Linked DNA regions of Alicycliphilus denitrificans K601. Each later gene encodes a partner of the first gene's protein in a complex. Links are inferred from orthologs where the notes say so. Each region holds a gene or a part of one and is shown in the gene's direction. Other genes may lie near its edges. The genes, in order: ALIDE2_RS18700 and xseA.

Evidence for each region.
Region 2: the proteins of ALIDE2_RS18700 (region 1) and xseA are in contact, whole or in part, in a cryo-EM structure (PDB 8TXR), measured with the Escherichia coli proteins. The link is inferred for Alicycliphilus denitrificans K601 from one-to-one orthologs.

The regions. Positions count from the first base shown.
Region 1 is NC_015422.1:3,920,508-3,930,602, reverse strand. What follows is about bases 2,985-5,926. They hold ALIDE2_RS18700 (exodeoxyribonuclease VII small subunit), read left to right. Parts: upstream 2,985-4,305; coding sequence 4,306-4,548; downstream 4,549-5,926. Other genes in these bases: dxs (1-deoxy-D-xylulose-5-phosphate synthase), read left to right, coding at 5,516-5,926; ALIDE2_RS18695 (polyprenyl synthetase family protein), read left to right, coding at 4,548-5,441; ALIDE2_RS18705 (aromatic ring-hydroxylating oxygenase subunit alpha), read right to left, coding at 2,985-4,030. In the rest of the region: ALIDE2_RS18720 (NAD-dependent succinate-semialdehyde dehydrogenase), read left to right, coding at 1-727; ALIDE2_RS18715 (sulfurtransferase), read right to left, coding at 933-1,832; ALIDE2_RS18710 (DMT family transporter), read right to left, coding at 1,886-2,797; more of ALIDE2_RS18705, read right to left, coding at 2,891-2,984; more of dxs, read left to right, coding at 5,927-7,408; ALIDE2_RS18685 (TRAP transporter substrate-binding protein), read left to right, coding at 7,536-8,618; ALIDE2_RS18680 (ATP-dependent helicase), read right to left, coding at 8,698-10,095. UniProt on the Escherichia coli protein: Bidirectionally degrades single-stranded DNA into large acid-insoluble oligonucleotides, which are then degraded further into small acid-soluble oligonucleotides.
Region 2 is NC_015422.1:3,069,608-3,079,643, reverse strand. The notes cover bases 3,466-6,348. They hold xseA (exodeoxyribonuclease VII large subunit), read left to right. Parts: upstream 3,466-4,179; coding sequence 4,180-5,517; downstream 5,518-6,348. Other genes in these bases: ALIDE2_RS14610 (Fe-Mn family superoxide dismutase), read left to right, coding at 5,660-6,241; ALIDE2_RS14620 (MotA/TolQ/ExbB proton channel family protein), read right to left, coding at 3,466-3,817. Outside these bases: adk (adenylate kinase), read right to left, coding at 10-666; kdsB (3-deoxy-manno-octulosonate cytidylyltransferase), read right to left, coding at 765-1,550; ALIDE2_RS14635 (Trm112 family protein), read right to left, coding at 1,547-1,729; lpxK (tetraacyldisaccharide 4'-kinase), read right to left, coding at 1,743-2,741; ALIDE2_RS14625 (ExbD/TolR family protein), read right to left, coding at 2,746-3,171; more of ALIDE2_RS14620, read right to left, coding at 3,179-3,465; ALIDE2_RS14605 (NADP-dependent isocitrate dehydrogenase), read left to right, coding at 6,541-8,778; ALIDE2_RS14600 (DUF192 domain-containing protein), read right to left, coding at 8,848-9,321; ALIDE2_RS24515 (hypothetical protein), read right to left, coding at 9,431-9,682; icd (NADP-dependent isocitrate dehydrogenase), read left to right, coding at 9,844-10,036. UniProt on the Escherichia coli protein: Bidirectionally degrades single-stranded DNA into large acid-insoluble oligonucleotides, which are then degraded further into small acid-soluble oligonucleotides.

The DNA.
Region 1 (10,095 bases):
GGGCCTGGCCGGCCAGCACATGAAGCGCGTGACCATGGAGCTGGGCGGCCACGCGCCGGTGATCGTCTGCGAGGACGCGGACATCGAGCTGGCAGTCAAGGCCGCGGGCGGCGCCAAGTTCCGCAACGCCGGCCAGGTGTGCATCGCGCCCACGCGCTTCCTGGTGCACGAGGACGTGCGCGCCGACTTCGTGGCCGCGCTCGCGCGCCACGCCCAGGGCCTGAAGGTGGGCGACGGCCTGGCCAAGGGCACGCAGATGGGCCCGCTGGCCAACCCGCGCCGCGTGGCCGCCATGAAGGAGCTGCTGGGCGACGCCGTCCAGCGCGGCGCCACCGTGCGCGCCGGCGGCGAGCGCATCGGCGAGGTGGGCAACTTCTTCGCGCCCACGGTGCTCGACAACGTGCCCACGAGCGCGCGCATCTTCAACGAGGAGCCCTTCGGTCCCGTGGCCTCGGTGCGCGGCTTCACCAAGCTGGAGGACGCCATCGCCGAATCCAACCGCCTGCCCTACGGCCTGGCGGGCTACGCGTTCACGCGCTCGCTCAAGAACGCGCACCTGCTCTCGCAGCGCGTGGAGGTGGGCATGCTGTGGATCAACCAGCCTGCCACACCCTCGGCTGAGCTGCCGTTCGGCGGCATCAAGGACTCGGGCTACGGCTCGGAGGGCGGGCCGGAGGCGCTGGAGGCCTGCCTGAACACGCGCGCGATCTCGATCACGAATGTGTGACAACCCCCTGAGCCGCTACGCGGCTTCCCCCTTCTCTCGGCTGGCGCCGGGAAGGGGGACGACGCCAGCGCGGCGGGGCGGCCCTTGCGCGGCGTCTGCTGGCCTGCGTTGCGCCGGATTCAGGCGTTGCGGCCACTGATCGCGGCGCAGCGAAGCTGCAAGCCCCGGTGATCGGCAAGGCCCCCGGGCTTTCCGTTGATGCGCTTCAGCCGCGCTCCACGGGCCGGGCCGGATCGCTGCACCACTCGCTCCAGCTGCCCGCGAACAGGGCCGTCGGCCCCAGGCCGGCGATCTCCATGGCCAGCAGGTTGGGCACGGCGCTCACGCCGCTGCCGCACTGGTGCACCACGCTGGCTGGCGGGCGTCCGCCCAGCAGATCCTGGAATTCGGCGCGCAGCTGCCCGGGGCTCTTGAAGCAGCCGTCGGGCCCCAGGTTCAGGCCGAAGGGGCGGTTGAGCGCGCCGGGGATGTGGCCCGCCACGGGGTCCAGCGGCTCGACCTCGCCGCGAAAGCGCGGCGTGGCGCGCGCGTCGACCAGGGTCTGGTGCGGCCGGCCCAGGTGTTCCAGCACCTCCTGCACGCCCACCAGGCGGCGCAGCGGCGCGCGCAGCTCGAAGTTGGACTGGAAGCGCGCGGGCCCTTCGCCGCTGGCCAGCTTGCCGCCCGCTGCCTGCCAGGCCTGCAGGCCGCCGTCGAGCACGGCCACGGCGTCGTGGCCCGCCCACTTGAGCATCCACCACAGGCGCCCGCAGTAGTTGGCGCCGTTGCGGTCGTAGACCACGGCTTGCATGTCGTTGGAGAAGCCGATGCTGGAGAGCCAGGTGGCGAAGCGCTCGCGGCCTGGCAGTGGGTGGCGCCCGCCCGAGGCGGGCTCGTCGGCCGCCGAGGCGGTGAGCGTGCCGCCGTGCCCGGGTGCGCCGTGCCGGGCGCTCAGGTTCTTGTCGAGGTCGGTGTGCAGTGCGCCGGGGAGGTGGGCCTCGCGGTACTGCGCGGCACCCAGCGAGGGCTGCGCCAGGTCGAAGCTGCAGTCGAACACCATCAGCGGCTGGCTGCTGCGCACGAGGGCCTGCAGTTCGGAAACGGAGATCAGCGTGGTGAATGGCATGGAAGTGCTTCGTCGAGGAATGTCGAAGCCTTCATTGTGGCCCTAGGCGGAACCTAGTGTTCTTCCGCCGGCGTGTCCGGCGCCGCCTGGGTGCGCAGCACGGTCGCCGCGATGCCGCTGGCGACGATGATCGCCATGCCGGCCCAGGCCGCCAGCGGCAGCTGGTCGCCGAACAGCAGCACGCCGTAGATGCCGGCGAAGACGATGCCCGAGTACTGCAGGTTGGCCACCACCAGCGTGCCGCGCGGCGTGAGGGCGCGCGAGTAGGCGCGCGTCATGCACAGCTGCCCCAGCGCCGCCAGCATGCCCAGCGGCAGCAGCCACAGCGCGGGCCAGCCGGGCCAGGAGGACATGCCCGTGACGGCCATGGCCGCCGCGCCCGCCACGGCCGATCCGGTGGCGAAGTAGAACACCGTGCGCGTCTCGGGCTCGCCCAGGCGCGAGAGCGCCACCACCTGCATGTAGGCGAGGGCCGCACCCAGGCCCGAGCCCAGGCCGATCAGCGCGGCGAAGCCCTGGCTGTCGCCCAGGCTGGGCCGCAGCATCAGCACCACGCCCGCGAAGCCCGTCAGCACCGTCAGCAGCAGCGGCACCTGCAGCGGCGGGCGCGGCTGGCGGCTGGAGGGGCGCCACGTGAACAGCGCGCCGCCCACGATGAAGGCCGCGACCCACACGCTGCTCATGTAGTTGAGCGTCATCGACGTGCCCAGCGGCAGGTGGGCGATCGCATAGAACCATGCGCTGATGGAGAGGACGCCGATCAGGCTGCGCCAGGCGTGCATGCCGGGGTAGCGCGTCGCCAGCGCCACTTGCTGCGAGCGCGCGAGCCACCAGAGCACGGCCATGCCGATGATGCCGCGGTAGAACACCATCTCGGCCGAATTGAAGTACGCCGAGGCGAATTTGACGCACACCCCCATGCTGGCGAACAGGAACGCCGCCAATACCATCCAGAGCGCTTGCATGGAAACCTTGGTTCTTATGCGGAAAAAGCTGCTGGCGCCTATGTGACAAGCGCCAGCAGCTATTTTTATGGTAGCAAATGACGTGGGCGTCGCTCAGGCCTTGGGCACGGCGTCGCCCAGCCGCTCGCGGTACCACTCGTGGAAGTGCTGCATGCCGTCCTCCATGGGGCTCTGGTAGGGGCCGACCTCGTTGTCGCCGCGCTGCATCAGGGCCTTGCGGCCCGCGTCCATGCGCTCGGCGATCTCGTCGTCCTCGATGCAGGTCTCCATGTAGGCGGCGCGCTGGGCCTCGACGAACTCGCGCTCGAAGGCCACGATCTCCTCGGGGTAGTAGAACTCCACCATGTTCAGCGTCCTGTCCACGCAGATGGGGTGCAGCGTGGAGACGGTGAGGACGTGCGGGTACCACTCCACCATGATGTGCGGGTAGTAGGTCAGCCAGATGGCGCCGCGCTCGGGCAGCTTGCCGCCCTGGTACTTGAGCAGCACCTCGTGCCACTTCCTGTAGACGTCCGAGCCCGGCTTGCCGAACGTGGGCGCCACGCCCACGGTCTGCACGGAATACTCCCTGGCGAACTCCCAGCGCAGGTCGTCGCAGGTGACGAAGTTGCCCAGGCCGGGGTGGAACGGGCCGACGTGGTAGTCCTCCAGGTAGACCTCGATGAAGGTCTTCCAGTTGTAGCTGCACTCGTGCAGTTCCACGTGGTCGAGCACGTAGCCCTCGAACGACAGGTCGTGCTGCGGGCCCATGCCGGCCAGGTCCGCGGCGATGTCGCGGCCGTTGTCCTCGAACAGCAGGCCGTTCCACTCGCGCAGCTGGTAGTTGTTCAGGTTCAGGCAGGGGTCGTGCGCGAAATGCGGCGCGCCCAGCAGCTCGCCGCTGCTGGAATAGGTCCAGCGGTGGATGGGGCACACGATGTTGCCGCCCGCATGGCCCTTGCCCTGGGCCTGCAGGTTGCCGCGGCCCTTGAGCATCACCGCCTGGCGGTGGCGGCAGACGTTGGAGACCAGCTCCACCCGGCCATTGGCGCCCCGCACCAGCGCGCGGCCCTCGCTCTCCTGGGGCAGGGCGTAGTAGTCCCCGATCTCGGGCACGCTCAGCGCGTGCCCGACATAGCGGGGGCCCTGCCGGAAGATGGTCTCCAGTTCGCGCTGCAGGAGCGCCTCGTCGAAATAGCTGGAAACTGGTAGTTGGCTTGCGGCCTGCTGCAGTCGAAGACTTAAATCAGACATGGGTGACCTGACCTAAAGACTCCCCACAGGGAGGGTGCGCGTGCGCACGGACAATAGAAAAAACGAAACCGGCCCAGGGAAAGACTCCATAGCCGGTTCGTATCGAAGGAATGGGATTATAGGCGGTGGGGTTATTTCCGCGGCGCCCGTACTGGTATTGGGCGGGCCCGCCATGCGTCCCCGGGTCCGCGGTCCGGGGGCGCGCCACCCGCGTGTTTGTGGAGCAGCGCCTAAAATTGCCCGTTTCCACTTGGCGCAAGGCGCCCCACCATCCCATGCCCAAGGCCCCCGCCGCACCCGCACCACAGCCCGATCCCGCGAGCTACGAAGCCGCGCTGGAGGAGCTCGAGCAGCTCGTGGCCCGCATCGAGTCGGGGCAGCTGCCGCTGGAGCAGATGCTGGCGGGCTACCAGCGCGGCGCGGCGCTGCTGAACTTCTGCCGCGCGCGCCTGGAGGCCGTGCAGGACCAGATCAAGGTGCTGGACGAGGGGGCGCTGCAGCCATGGACGCAGGAGTGATGCCTACCTCGGACTACGACTTCGCCCGCTGGATGCGCGGACAGCTCGCGCAGGTCGAGGCGGGGCTGTCGCTCTGGGTGCGGGCGGACGCGCCCGCGGGCCTGGGCGCCGCAATGCGCTACGCGGTGCTCGACGGCGGCAAGCGCCTGCGCCCGCTGCTGGTGCTGGCGGCCTGCGAGGCCGTGGGTGGGCTGGGCCAGGCCGCGCTGCGCGCCGCCTGCGCGGTGGAGCTGATCCACGCCTACTCGCTCGTGCACGACGATATGCCCTGCATGGACAACGACGTGCTGCGCCGCGGCAAGCCCACGGTGCACGTGCGCTTCGGCCAGGCGCAGGCGCTGCTGGCCGGCGACGCGCTGCAGGCCCTGGCCTTCGAGCTGCTGACGCCGGAGGACGGTGTGCCCCCCGCCATGCAGGCCCGCCTGTGCCGCCTGCTGGCCCAGGCCGCGGGGGCCGACGGCATGGCCGGCGGCCAGGCCATAGACCTGGCCAGCGTGGGCCAACAGCTCACGCAGGACCAGCTGCGCCACATGCACCGCCTCAAGACCGGGGCGCTGCTGCGCGCCAGCGTGGTCATGGGCGCGGCCTGCGGCGAGCCCGCCAGGGTGGCCGAGCAGGCGCTGGCGCAGTATGGTGCGGCCATAGGCCTCGCGTTCCAGGTGGTCGACGACGTGCTGGACGTGACGCAGGACTCCGCCACGCTGGGCAAGACCGCAGGCAAGGATGCCGCCAGCGACAAGCCCACCTACGTCTCGCTGATGGGGCTGGACGCCGCCCGCGACCATGCCGAGGCGCTGCGGGCCGAGGCGCATGCCGCGCTGGCCGCGAGCGGCCTTGCGGATACGCGCGCGCTGGCGGAGCTGGCCGACATGGTGGTGCGCCGTTCGCACTGAAAGGCCATTTTTTAAGCCAAATTGGCTACCAGCGCTTACTCATCAAGCGCTGGTAGCTAGGAAAAAAAGAGCATATGTCCACGACCAACTACCCGCTGCTCGAACGCGTGAACGACCCGGCCGACCTGCGCCGGCTGTCGCGCGCCGAGCTCAAGAGCCTGGCTGGCGAGCTGCGCGCCTTCGTGCTGGAGAGCGTCTCCAAGACCGGTGGCCACCTGTCGTCCAACCTGGGCACGGTGGAGCTCACCGTGGCGTTGCACGCCGTGTTCGACACGCCGCGCGACCGCCTGGTGTGGGACGTGGGCCACCAGACCTACCCGCACAAGATCCTCACCGGCCGGCGCGAGCGCATGGGCACGCTGCGCCAGCTCGGCGGCCTGTCGGGCTTCCCGCAGCGCGCCGAGAGCGAGTACGACACCTTCGGCACGGCGCACTCGTCCACCAGCATCTCGGCCGCGCTGGGCATGGCGCTGGCGGCCAAGCAGAAGGGCGAGGACCGCCGCGCGATCGCCGTGATCGGCGACGGCGCGATGACGGCCGGCATGGCCTTCGAGGCGCTCAACAACGCGGGCGTGGCAGACGCCGACCTGCTCGTCATCCTCAACGACAACGACATGAGCATCAGCCCGCCCGTGGGTGCGCTCAACCGCTACCTCGCGCAGCTCATGAGCGGCCAGTTCTACGCCAAGGCGCGCGACGTGGGCAAGAGCGTGCTCAGGAACGCGCCGCCGCTGCTCGAACTCGCCAAGCGCCTGGAGCAGCAGGCCAAGGGCATGGTGGTGCCGGCCACGCTGTTCGAGAAGTTCGGCTTCAACTACATCGGCCCCATCGACGGGCACGACCTCGACTCGCTCATCCCCACGCTGGAGAACATCAGGAGCCTCAAGGGCCCGCAGTTCCTGCACGTGGTCACCAAGAAGGGCCAGGGCTACAAGCTCGCCGAGGCCGACCCCGTGGCCTACCACGGCCCCGGCAAGTTCGACCCGCGCGTGGGCCTGGTCAAGCCCGCCACGCCGCCGAAGCAGACCTTCACCCAGGTCTTCGGCCAATGGCTGTGCGACATGGCCGCCAAGGACCAGCGCCTCGTGGGCATCACGCCGGCCATGCGCGAGGGCTCGGGCATGGTGGAGTTCCACCAGCGCTTCCCCGGCCGCTACTACGACGTGGGCATTGCCGAGCAGCATGCCGTGACCTTCGCCGCGGGCATGGCCTGCGAGGGCGTGAAGCCCGTCGTGGCCATCTACTCGACCTTCCTGCAGCGCGCTTACGACCAGCTCATCCACGACGTGGCGCTGCAGAACCTGCCCGTGGTCTTCGCGCTCGACCGCGCGGGCCTCGTGGGCGCGGACGGCGCCACGCACGCGGGCGCTTACGACATCGCCTTCGTGCGCTGCATCCCCCACATGAGCATGGCCTGCCCCGCCGACGAGCGCGAGTGCCGCCAGCTGCTCACCACCGCCTACGAGCAGGATCACCCCGTGGCCGTGCGCTACCCGCGCGGCGCCGGCGTGGGCGTGGCGCCGCTGGCCGGCCTGGAGGGCCTGCCCTTCGGCAAGGGCGAGGTGCGCCGCCAGGGCCGGCGCATCGCCATCCTGGCCTTCGGCACGCTGCTGTACCCGGCGCTGCAGGCGGCCGAGAAGCTCGACGCCACGGTGGTCAACATGCGCTGGGCCAAGCCGCTGGACACCGAGCTGCTGCTGCGCGTGGCGGCCGAGCACGAGGCCCTGGTCACCGTGGAGGAGGGCTGCATCATGGGCGGCGCGGGCAGCGCGGTGGGCGAGGCGCTCAACGCCGCGGGCGTGCTGCGCCCGTTGCTGCAGCTGGGCCTGCCCGATGCATTCATCGAGCATGGCGACCCCGCCAGGCTGCTGGCCCTGCAGGGCCTGGACGCCGAAGGCATGGAGCGCGCCATCGCGCAGCGTTTCTGCGCCAGGCCGGCGGCCGTGCCGTCGCGCGCCGTGGCATGAGGGTGGATACCCTCGGTCGGTATCCAGGCTGCAATAACTAATTACACTTGGACGGCTCTAGGGGCAGTGCCGCGCTGCGCCGCCTGCCGGAGTTTCGTCTGCGGATCAAACATTGGAGATATCACTCATGGATCGTCGCTCTCTCATCAAAAATGCGGGCTTGGCTGGTGTGCTGGCTGCCGGTGTGGCTCCGGCCGTGCATGCCCAGGCGGCAGTGCGCTGGCGCATGGCCACCTCGTTCCCGAAGTCGCTGGAAACCCTGCACGGCGCGGGCGTGAAGTTCGCCGAGACCGTCAAGGCGCTCTCGGGCGGCAAGTTCGAGGTTTCGGTGCACGCGGCCGGCGAGCTGATGCCCGCGTTCGGCATCGTCGATGCGCTGTCCGAGGACACCATCGAGATGGGGCTGACGGCGGCCTACTACTACACCGGCAAGGACCCGGCCTTCGCCTTCAGCTGTGCCGTGCCGTTCGGCCTGACCGCTGGCCAGAACCAGGCCTGGAAGGAGCACGGCAACGGCCGCAAGCTGCTCAATGAGCTGTTCGCCAAGTACAACTTCCAGACGCTCAGCGCGCTCAACACCGGCACGCAGATGGGCGGCTGGTACCGCAAGGAGATCAAGTCACCCGCGGACTTCAAGGGCCTGAAGATGCGCCTGGGCGGCGGCGTGTTCGGCGAATCCATGGCCAAGCTGGGCGTGGTGGCGCAGAACATGCCCGCCGGCGAGGTGTACCAGGCGCTGGAGAAGGGCACGCTGGACGCGGTGGAGTTCGTCGGTCCCTACGATGACGAGAAGCTGGGCTACAACAAGGTCGCCAAGTACTACTACTACGGCGCCTGGTGGGAAGGCGGCGCCGACCTGGAGTTCTTCGTCAACAACAAGGCGCTGGCCAAGCTGTCGCCCGAGAACCAGGCCATCGTCAAGGCGGCCGCCGCCGTGGCCAACCAGGACGGCACTTCCAAGTACCTGATGCTCAACCCGGTCTCGCTCAAGCGCATGGTCGGCTCGGGCACCCAGCTCAAGCCGTTCCCGAAGGCCGTCGTCGAGGCCGGCTTCAAGGCCGCGCAGGAGGTCTATGCCGAGCACAGCGCCAAGGAGCCCGCCTTCAAGAAGATCTACGAGGACCTGCGCGCCTTCCAGCGCGACCAGATTCTGTGGAGCCGCATCTCCGAGCTGCCGTTCCTGCAGACCATGGCTTCCGTGAAGATCTGAGGTCCATCCTGGCGGGCACCGTGCCTGCCGCCCATGGAAGAACCGCGGCCCCGGCCGCGGTTTTTCGTTTCTGCGGAAGTCACCCGTACCAGCTGAGCCCCTTGGGCACGCGGGAAAAGCCCGCCTCGCGCAGCAGCCCGAGCAGCGGGTACCTGCCGACCGGCTGTTCGTCGACGGTTTCGATGGTGAAGCGGCCGCGCTTCTCGCGCTCCAGCGCGTGGACCAGCGCCTGCAGCGCATGCGCGAGCGCCGTGCGCTCGTCCGCGCGCTCGGCGTCCAGCCAGGTCAGCAACTGGCGCCTGCCCGGCGTGAGGTAGAGCGCCAGCCTGCCGCCGCAGAGCACGACGATGCCGCCGCTGCGCCGCTGGGGGCGTATGCCCAGGCGGTGCGCGGGCCAGGCGAGGGCCGCGCCGAACGGGTTGGCCGGGTCCAGCACCGAAAGCGCGACGGCCAGCGGCTGAGCTGTCTGCAGCTGCGTCAACTCGCGCAGCCGCTCGATGGCCGCCTTGTCGGCGAACTGGGCCGCGCCCAGGCCGTCCACGAACCTGCCCCGCAGCACGCGGCCCGCGTCCTCCATGGCGTGCAGCACGGGCCGCAATGCCGGCAGTCCGCCCGGCACGTTCTCCGCCATGACGGCGGAGCGCGTGACGATGCCGTGGCGGTCGAGCAGGCCCTCGGCCAGCGCGAAGGCGCGCTCGGTATCGCTGGATGCAGGGCGCTGCACGAGGGACCAGCGGCCCGCGAGCGTGAGGTCTCCCAGCGCAATGCCCGAATGGCCCGCATGTTCCGGCGCATCCGGTGGCTGCGGCCGGCCTCGCATGCGCCACGAGCGGCGCTGTGGGCGCATGGTCTCGGCGCGGCGCGATCCGTGCGGGGACGTCAACGCGCGCAAGGGCTGCCAGCCGTCGCTGGTGACGTAGCCGCTCCAGGCCAACTGCCAGAGCGCGGCATGCAGCTGCGCGGGATCGGCGTCCACATGCTGGGCGATCTGGCGCGCGAAGAAGGCGCCGCCGCGCCCCAGCACGTCGAGAATGGCCTGCCGCAGCCCGGTGGGCGCATCGCCGCCCGCCTCCGGCTGCGGGGCAAGCGTGTCGGCTGCCATCTCGCTCAGGTGCAGCGACACCAGGCCGTCGCCATCGCCCGCCGCGCCGTGGCCGGCCCAGACCGCCTCGCCGGACGCCAGCAGCTCGTCCAGCATGAAGGGCCGGTAGTCGCGCACGCGCGCCGGCAGGACAAGGCTCTCCCATTGCGATGCCGGCAGCGGCAGCCCCGCCAGCTGCTCCAGCACGCGCGCCACGCCGGCGGTGCCCTCCAGCGTCCCTTGCGCGAAGGGCGGCGCGTCGTTCGCCGCGCGGGCCGTCAGCTCCGGCACCAATGCCTGCCGCTCCAGCACGAGCTGGACGTAGGCGTGCTGCGTGGCGGGCTTCGCGGCCTCCCGCGCCGCCTGCAGCGAGCGCTGGCGCAGGCGGCGCAGCAC
Region 2 (10,036 bases), 850 kb from region 1 along the record:
AGGGGGCGGTCAGCTGGACAGGGCGGCGAGGGCGCGCTCGGTGATCTCCTCCACGCTGCCCGTGCCGTTGATGGCGCGGTACTTGGGCGCATTGGCGGGGTCGGCCTTGGCCCAACTGGAGTAGTAGTCCACCAGCGGGCGCGTCTGGTCGCTGTAGACCTGCAGGCGCTTCTTGACGGTTTCTTCCTTGTCGTCGTCGCGCTGCACCAGGGGCTCGCCGGTCACGTCGTCCTTGCCTTCCACCTTGGGCGGGTTGAACTTGACGTGGTAGGTGCGGCCCGAGGCGGGGTGCGAGCGGCGCCCGCTCATGCGCTCGATGATGGCGTCGAACGGCACGTCGATCTCCAGCACGTAGTCCAGCTTGACGCCGGCGGCCTTCATGGCGTCGGCCTGGGGGATGGTGCGCGGGAAGCCGTCGAACAGGAAGCCCTTGGCGCAGTCTGCTTCAGCGATGCGCTCCTTCACGAGGTTGATGATCAGGTCGTCGCTCACGAGTTGGCCCGCGTCCATGACGGCCTTGGCCTGCTGCCCCAGCGGCGTGCCGGCCTTGACGGCGGCGCGCAGCATGTCGCCCGTCGAGATTTGCGGAATGCCGAATTTCTGGCAGATGAAGGCGGCCTGCGTGCCCTTACCGGCGCCGGGAGCGCCGAGCAGAATCAGTCTCATGGATGTCCTCTCGTGTTTTTGAAAATCGGCCGGCACGGCTGGCGCGAGCGTGCCCTTTGTGCGGGCGGTGAGGATAGCACGCGATACTTTTGGCGGGCTTACGCGGCCAGCAGGGCGCGCACGCGTTCCAGGTCCTCCGGCGTGTCCACGCCCGCGCCGGGGGCGCTGGCGGCCACGTGCACGGCAATGCGGTGGCCGTGCCACAGCGCGCGCAGCTGCTCCAGCGCCTCGATCTGCTCCGTGGGCGCGGGCGGCAGCTCCGGGAAGCGGCGCAGGAAGCCCGCGCGGTAGCTGTAGATGCCGATGTGGCGCAGCGGCGCGAAGCCCGCGGGCACGCCCCGGCCCTGCCGCCACCAAGCGCTGCCGGCGGCGTGGTCGCGCGCATGGGGGATGGGGGCGCGGCTGAAGTAGTGCGCCAGGCCCTGCGCGTCCAGCACCACCTTCACCACGTTGGGGTTGGCGAAGTCGGCGGCGCTTTCCATGGCGTGGGCGGCCGTGCCCATGCTGGCGTCGGCGCGCGCGTGCAGCAGCGCGGCCACGGCGTCGATGAGACGCGGGTCGATGAGCGGCTCGTCGCCCTGCACGTTGACCACGATGTCGTCGCCCGCAAGGCCGAGCAGCGCGCAGGCCTCGGCCAGGCGGTCGCTGCCGCTCGCGTGGTCGGCGCGCGTCAGCAGGGCCTGCACGCCGTGCGCCAGGCAGGCGTCGATGATGCGCGCGTCGTCGGCCGCGACCACGCAGCGCCGGGCGCCGCTTTGCGCGGCGCGGCGCGCCACGTGCACCACCATGGGCAGGCCGGCGATGTCGGCCAGCGGCTTGTCGGGCAGGCGCGTGGAGGCCAGGCGCGCCGGGATCAGCACCGTGAACGGCGCGGCGGCGCTCACTGCTCCAGCTCCTCGTCGGTGAGCGTGCGGGCCTCGTTCTCCAGCAGCACGGGGATGCCGTCGCGCACGGGGTAGGCCAGGCGCGCGCTGCGCGAGACGAGCTCCTGGCGCTCGCGGTCGTAGGTCAGCGGGCCCTTGGTGACGGGGCAGACCAGCAGTTCAAGCAGTTTGGGGTCCATGGCGGTGCTCCTCTCAATGGGGTGGCGATGATAGCGAGGCCAGGCGCGCGTCCAGTGCGCCGAAGAAGGCGGGGGCGATGGACAGGCGCAGCGGCACGGCCAGCGCGTCGGGATGCGCGGGCCAGAGCTTGACGGCGTCCTTTTCGGTACAAATCAGCCTCAAGTGCTTGTCTGGCGGGCACTTCCAGCTAGAAAAATCGTAGTGGTCGGGCAGCGCCTCTTCGGTGGCGGGTCTCAGCCCTTTGGCGTGCAGCAGGGCAAAGAAGTCCTGCGGCCTGGCGATGGCGGCCAGCGCGTGCAGGGGCTCGCCCTGCAGCTGCGCCAGCGGCACCTGCCGGCCCGCGGCGTCCACGGCGTGGTCCGCCAGGGCGCGCGACAGCGCGAACTGCGGCGCGGGCCCGCCGGGCGCGGGGCCGGCGTGCAGCACGAGATCGACGGCGCGCGGCCAGGGCTCGCGCAGGGGGCCGGCGGGCAGCAGCCAGCCGTTGCCCACGCCTTCGTCGTTGAAGACGCAGACCTCCACGTCGCGCGCCAGCGCCAGGTGCTGCAGGCCGTCGTCGCAGACGATGATGTCTGTGGCGGGGTGGGCGACCAGCAGCGCGCGGCCGGCGTCCGCGCGCCGGCGTGCCACGAAGACCGGCACGCCGGCCGCGCGCGCGATCAGCAGCGGCTCGTCGCCCGCCTCGGCGGCGCTGGCCGTGGGCAGCACCTCGCGGCAATCACCGGTGGCGCGCCCGTAGCCGCGCGAGATGACGCCCGGGCGCCAGCCCGCAGCCCGCAGGTGGCGCACCACGGCCAGGGTCACGGGGGTCTTGCCGGCGCCGCCCGCGATGACGTTACCGACCACGATGACCGGCACGGGCAGGCGTTCGCTGCGCAGCAGCCGGGCGCGGTAGAGCGCGCGGCGCAGCGCCGTGAGCGTGCCGTACAGCAGGGACAGCGGCCACAGCGCCATGGCCAGCGGGCCGCGGCGCCGCCAGGCCTGGCGCAGCCGCGCGGCGTGGTCGGCCATTGGTTCACTTGCCGGCCGTGGCCGACGACTGGGTGGCGAAGGTGATCTGCGACAGGCCCACGCGGCGCGCGGCCTCCATCACCGTGACCACGGACTGGTGCGGCGCGGCGGCGTCGGCGCTGATGATGACCACGCTGTCGCGGCCCGCGGTGGCGGCCTCGGTGAGCGCCTGCGCCACCTGCTCGACGCGCTTGCCTTCCAGCGTGCTCTTGTTGACGGCGTAGCGCCCGTCGGCGGCCACCGAGACGATGACTTCCCGGGGATGGTCGCGCAGCTGCTGCGCGTCCGCCACGGGCAGGGTCAGCTGCAGCGCGGTGAACTTGCTGTAGGTGGTGGACAGCATCAGGAAGATCAGGATCACCAGCAGCACGTCGATGAACGGGATCAGGTTGATCTCCGGCTCTTCCTTCTGGCGGGGGCGGAAGTTCATGGCGGGGTTACTTGCGCAGGCGGCTGATGTGGCGCACGAACTGCTCGGAGGCGAGCTCCAGCGTCAGCAGGTAGGCGTCCACGCGGCTCCTGAAGTAGCGCCAGAAGATCAGCGTGGGAATGGCGATGATCAGGCCGAAGGCCGTGTTGTACAGGGCGATGGAGATGCCGTGCGCCAGCTGCGCCGGGTTGCCGCCGCCGGTGGCGCCCACGGCGCCCGTGCCGGCCTGCGAGCCGAAGATCTCGATCATGCCGATCACCGTGCCCAAGAGGCCCAGCAGCGGCGCGGCCGAGGCGATCGTGGCCAGGGCCGTGAGGTATTTCTCCAGGCGGTGGGCCACTTTGCGCCCCGCGCCCTCCATGGCGGCGCGCAGGTCTGCCTCGCTGCTCTGCGGGTTGCCGTTCAAGGCGCGCAGGCCGCTGGCCAGCACCTCGCCCAGGGCGGAGTTCTGCTCCAGCTGGGCCACCACGTCGGGCGCGGGAACGGCGCGCGAAGACACCGAGATGGCCTCGTCGAGCAGCTTCGGCGGGGCGACGCGGGCCGTCTTCAGGGCCATGAAGCGCTCGAACACCAGCGCCAGCGCCAGGATGGAGCACGCAATCAGGGGCCAGATGGGCCAGCCGGCGGCTTGTATGATCGACAGCAATTCTCACTCCGCACACGGTTGAAGGCAGCGCAGGATTATGGCGCAGCTTGCACGGGCGGCTTTTCGGCGGGCCCGGCGAACGCCGCAGCGCCGCCGCCTCTTCGCCAGCGGCGCTCGACCCACATTTTCTGTGGATAACTTTGTGGGAAACCACATGCACAGACCGCTCTGGACGGCGCCAATGCGTGGTTTGCTTGGAATGATGAAAATTTACGCATCAAAAAATTGTTCTGAATCAATGGGTTGCACGTGTCTGCGTGGTTTGCGGCGGGTCATGGGCAGTGCCTGCCGGATGCGCCCCGCTCGCCGGATTCTGTGGACTAGTCCGGCCGTCGCGGCGCCCTGCAGGCTCGGAGGGGCCTGTGTTTGAGCCCCCGCAGGCAGGCGTGGCGCCGCGTATCTGGGAAGTTGGCGCGCTATGCCGCGCCATTGCTGACACTTTGCAGGCGCGCTTCAACCCGATAGCTGTGCGCGGCGAGATCACGGGCTTCTCGCGCGCGTCCAGCGGGCATTGCTACTTCACGCTCAAGGACGGGCAGGGGCAGATCCGCTGCGCCATGTTCCGCCGCGCGGCCGACCTGCTGGACTTCATGCCGCGCGACGGCGAGCTGGTGGAGGTGCGCGGGCGCCTGGGCGTGTACGAGGCGCGCGGCGACCTGCAGCTCATCGTCGAGGGCCTGCGGCGCGCGGGGCAGGGGGCGCTGTTCGAGCAGTTCCTGCGGCTGAAGGCCCAGCTGGAGGCCGAGGGCCTGTTCGACGGCGCGCGCAAGCGGCCGCTGCCCGTCATGCCGCGCGGCATAGGCCTGGTCACCTCGCCGGGCGCGGCCGCCCTGCGCGACGTGGTGACGGCGCTCGCGCGGCGCGTGCCGCACATCCCGGTGGTGCTGGTGCCGGCCCTGGTGCAAGGCGCGCAGGCGCCCGCGTCGATCTGCGATGCGCTATCGAAACTGTATCTGCTTGCGCAGGCTGGGAGCGCCATGGAGGGCGATCCGGCATCGAAAACCGGGGCGCCGCCGCCCATCGACGTGATCCTGCTGGTGCGCGGCGGCGGCTCCATCGAGGACCTGTGGGCCTTCAACGACGAGCGCGTGGCCCGCACCATCGTGCAAAGCCCCGTGCCCCTGGTGAGCGGCGTGGGGCACGAGACCGACTTCACCATCGCCGACTTCTGCGCCGACCTGCGCGCGCCCACGCCCACGGCCGCGGCCGAGCTGGTGAGCGAGCCGCGCGCCGTCTGGCTGGGCGCGCTTGACTTGCTGGCCGGGCGGCTGCAGGACGCCGCGCAGCGCCAGATCGACCTGCGCCACCAACGGCTGGACCAGGCGTCCCAGCGCCTGGGACGGCCCTCGGGCCTCGTCGCCCAGCAGCGGCTGCGGCTGGCGGCTCTGGCCCAGCGCATGCGCCATGGAGTACTACTGAAAATGCAGCGCATGGCGCAGGCCAGCCAAGCGCTGGAGGCCAGTTTGCCGCAAGGCGTGCGGCGCAGCCTGGCGCAGCGCGGCGAGCGCCTGGAGCGCGCTGCGCTGCGGCTGGAGCTGCTCAACCCGCAGCTGGTGCTCGAACGCGGCTACGCCTTGCTGACCGACGCCGAGGGCCGCGCCGTGCTGCGGCCGTCCCAGGTGCGCCTGGGCGACGCCGTGCACGCCCGGCTGGCCGAGGGCGAGCTGGACCTCACCGTTGCGCAGCGCCGCCTCCTGTGACGGCGGCAATCCCGCACGCGTTGACGGGAGTCACGCTTCGCCTACAGCGGGGTTCGTCATTGCTTTCTAGAATGGCCGATGCCGCGCCGCGCCAATGGCGCCGGCGACCCGTTACCTACTACGACCCACGAAGGACTTGACCATGGAACACAAACTGCCTGCGCTGCCCTACGCCATCGACGCCCTCGCCCCCCACTACAGCCAGGAAACGCTGGAATACCACCACGGCAAGCACCACAACGCCTACGTGGTGAACCTGAACAATCTGCAGAAGGGCACCGAGTTCGAGAACATGACGCTCGAGGAGATCGTCAAGAAGTCCTCCGGCGGCATCTACAACAACGCGGCCCAGATCTGGAACCACACCTTCTTCTGGAACTGCATGACGCCCAACGGCGGCGGCGAGCCCGGCGGCGCGCTGGCCGCGGCCATCAACGCCAAGTGGGGCAGCTACGCCGCCTTCAAGGAAGCGTTCGTCAAGAGCGCCGTGGGCAACTTCGGCTCGGGCTGGACGTGGCTCGTGAAGAAGGCCGACGGCAGCGTGGACATCGTCAACACCGGCGCCGCCGGCACGCCCCTGACCACGGCCGACAAGGCCCTGCTGACGGTGGACGTGTGGGAGCACGCCTACTACATCGACTACCGCAACCTGCGTCCCAAGTTCGTCGAGACCTTCCTGGACAAGCTGGTGAACTGGAAGTTCGCCGAGGCCAACTTCGCCTGAGCCCGGCGAGGCCAAGCCGTACCGCGCAGGCCGAGTCAGGCCTAGTTGCCCACAGGGGCCCGGAGAGCGATCTCCGGGCCCCTTTTCGCATGTTTGGAATCGTGGCGACAGTCTTGTAGAAGACTTGCAAAAAAAAGTGCCAGTTTTCCCCATGATTTTTCGCAATACGATATTCGATTGCAAATTGCACGATTTTCCGGCGGCGACTCGCGCACAATCCGCCATGTCACATCGGATGACCGCGCGCATGGCCGCCGATCGGCGGCACAAACCTCTGTTTTTGTTACCTGAGAGACGAGATGAGCACCCAACAACCCACCATCATCTACACCCTGACCGATGAAGCGCCGCGCCTGGCAACGGCCTCATTCCTGCCCATCGTGCGCGGCTTCACGTCGGTGGCTGGTATCAACGTGGCCGAGAGCGACATCTCGGTGGCGGCCCGCATCCTGGGCGAGTTCGCGGACTATCTGACCGAGGAGCAGCGCGTGCCCAACACCCTGGCCGAGCTCGGCAAGAAGACGCTGGAGCCCGACGCCAACATCATCAAGCTGCCCAACATCAGCGCCTCGGTGAGCCAGCTCATGGCAGCCATCAAGGAACTGCAGTCCAAGGGCTACAAGATCCCCGACTACCCCGAGAACCCCGCCAACGAGCAGGACAAGGAAATCAAGGCGCGCTACGGCAAGTGCCTGGGCTCGGCCGTGAATCCCGTGCTGCGCGAGGGCAACTCCGACCGCCGCGCGCCCGCCGCCGTGAAGAACTACGCCAAGAAGCACCCGCACTCCATGGGCGAGTGGAAGCAGTGGTCGCAGACGCATGTCTCGCACATGCACCACGGCGACTTCTATCACGGCGAGAAGTCGATGACGCTGGACAAGGCGCGCGACGTGAAGATGGAGCTCATCACGGCCAGCGGCAAGGCCATCGTGCTCAAGCCCAAGGTCGCGCTGCAGGCCGGCGAGATCATCGACTCGATGTTCATGAGCAAGAAGGCGCTGTGCGAGTTCTACGAGCGCGAGCTCGACGACTGCAAGGAGGCCGGCATCCTGTTCTCGCTGCACGTCAAGGCCACGATGATGAAGGTTTCGCACCCCATCGTGTTCGGCCACTGCGTGAAAATCTACTACAAGGAAGCCTTCGAGAAGCACGGCAAGCTGTTCGACGAGCTGGGCATCAACGTCAACAACGGCATGGTCGATCTGTACGAGAAGATCAAGGTCCTGCCCGAGTCCAAGCGCGAGGAGATCATCCGCGACCTGCACGCCTGCCAGGAGGACCGCCCCGCGCTGGCCATGGTCGATTCGGCCAAGGGCATCACCAACTTCCACTCGCCCAACGACGTGATCGTCGATGCCTCGATGCCCGCCATGATCCGCGGCGGCGGCAAGATGTGGGGCGCAGACGGCAAGCCCTACGACTGCAAGGCCGTGATGCCCGAGTCCACCTTCGCGCGCATCTACCAGGAGATGATCAACTTCTGCAAGTGGCACGGCAACTTCGACCCGCGCACCATGGGCACCGTGCCCAACGTGGGCCTGATGGCGCAGAAGGCCGAGGAATACGGCTCGCACGACAAGACCTTCGAGATCGCGGAAGCCGGCGTGGCCAACATCGTGGACCTGGCCACCGGCGAGGTGCTGCTTTCGCAGAACGTGGAGCAGGGCGACATCTGGCGCATGTGCCAGGTCAAGGACGCGCCGATCCGCGACTGGGTCAAGCTCGCCGTCACGCGCGCGCGCAACTCGGGCATGCCGGCCGTGTTCTGGCTCGATCCCTATCGCCCGCACGAGAACGAGCTCATCAAGAAGGTCAACGCTTACCTCAAGGACCACGACACCGCGGGCCTGGACATCCAGATCATGAGCCAGGTGCGCGCCATGCGCTTCACGCTCGAACGCGTCGCCCGCGGCCTGGACACCATCTCGGTCACCGGCAACATCCTGCGCGACTACCTGACCGACCTGTTCCCCATCATGGAACTGGGCACCAGCGCCAAGATGCTGTCCATCGTGCCCCTGATGGCCGGCGGCGGCATGTACGAGACCGGCGCGGGCGGCTCCGCGCCCAAGCACGTGCAGCAGCTCGTGGAGGAGAACTACCTGCGCTGGGATTCGCTGGGCGAGTTCCTGGCGCTGGCCGTGTCGCTCGAAGACCTGGGCCTGAAGACCGGCAACGCCAGCGCCAAGCTGCTGGCCAAGACGCTGGACCAAGCCACGGGCAAGCTGTTGGACGAGAACAAGTCGCCCTCGCGCAAGGTCGGCGAGATCGACAACCGCGGCAGCCAGTTCTACCTGTCCCTGTACTGGGCCCAGGCACTGGCAGCGCAGACCGAGGACGCCGCGCTGGCCGCCAGGTTCGCTCCGCTGGCCAGGCAACTGGCCGCTGACGAGGCCAGGATCGTCGAAGAACTGCGTGCCGTGCAGGGCAAGCCGGCCGACATCGGCGGCTACTACCAGCCCGACCTCGCCAAGCTGGACGCGGTGATGCGCCCGAGCGCCACCTTCAACGCCGCCATCGCCTCGCTGGCCGCCTGAGAACGGCTTGGCGCACAAGAGAAACCGGCCCATGGGCCGGTTTCTTTTTTGGGGGGCGGGGAGCGCGGCCTATGGGCGCGCCGCCTTGAAGGGCTCGCCCGCCAACCTGCTGCCCGCCTTCAGTCCCTTCCTGGCGAACCAGCCCTGGTTCATCTCCAGCACGAAGCGCACGGGCCTGGCGGAGCAGTGGGAGTCCTCGCTCATGGGCTTCATGTCGGCAAGGTTCACGATGGTGCCGTCATCGGCCACGAAGGCGGCGGTGAGCGGCAGCAGCGTGTTCTTCATCCAGAAGCACTGCGTGGCGGGCTGCTCGAAGACGAACAGCATCCCCTCGTGCTGCGGCATGTCGCGGCGGAACATCAGGCCGATCTGGCGCTCCTGCGGCGAGGCAGCCACCTGGGCGTCAATGCGGTGCATGCCCGCCGTGATCTCCACGCGCCGCAGATCCATCTGCGGGCCCACCTGCGCCCATGTTCCGGTGCAGACAAGGGCCAGGGCCAGAAGATGCGTCGGGCGCGGCAAGCGCAGGGGCGAGATATTCATGGGGCGAAACAAAGGCTGAAGTGGAGCGGGGCTTGAATCCGGGCAAGAAAAAACCCGCAAAACAGGAAGCTATTTTGCGGGTTTTCGGGCCAGGACCCCGGAAGGGGGCTCAGGCCGCGGACTTCTTGGTGCGCTTTTTGGCGTGCTTCTTGTGGGGCGCCTTGGTCGCCTTCTTGGCAGCAGCCTTGGCTTCGGGGGCTGGCGCGGCCGCGGCAGGCGCTGCGGTTACCGCTGGAGCGGCCGGAACAGCGGGGGCAGCCGGAGCCTGTGCGAATGCACCTGCAGCGAACATACCGGCGGTCAGGACAGCTAGGAGTTTTTTCATATATGCCAATTCCTTGTAGGGGTCGGTGATCGCCACGCGCAAACCCGCGCATGGCCTCCCTTCAACGGCCTGCCGTTGCCGCCGTTGACAGGGATATGCGAGGGACATGGTGAACAGGCCCTAGAATCTTTGGACTTTTGCGGCCAGGCCGGACATAAGCGGGAACAGCCTGGCGACAACCACCGGAGACCCATTCCATGACCAGCTACCAGCACATCAAGGTGCCTGCCGAAGGCCAGAAGATCACCGTCCAAGCCGACATGTCCTTGAACGTGCCGGACCAGCCCATCATCCCCTACATCGAGGGCGACGGCACGGGCGTGGACATCACGCCCGTGATGCTCAAGGTGGTGGATGCGGCTGTGGCCAAGGCCTATGGCGGCCGCCGCA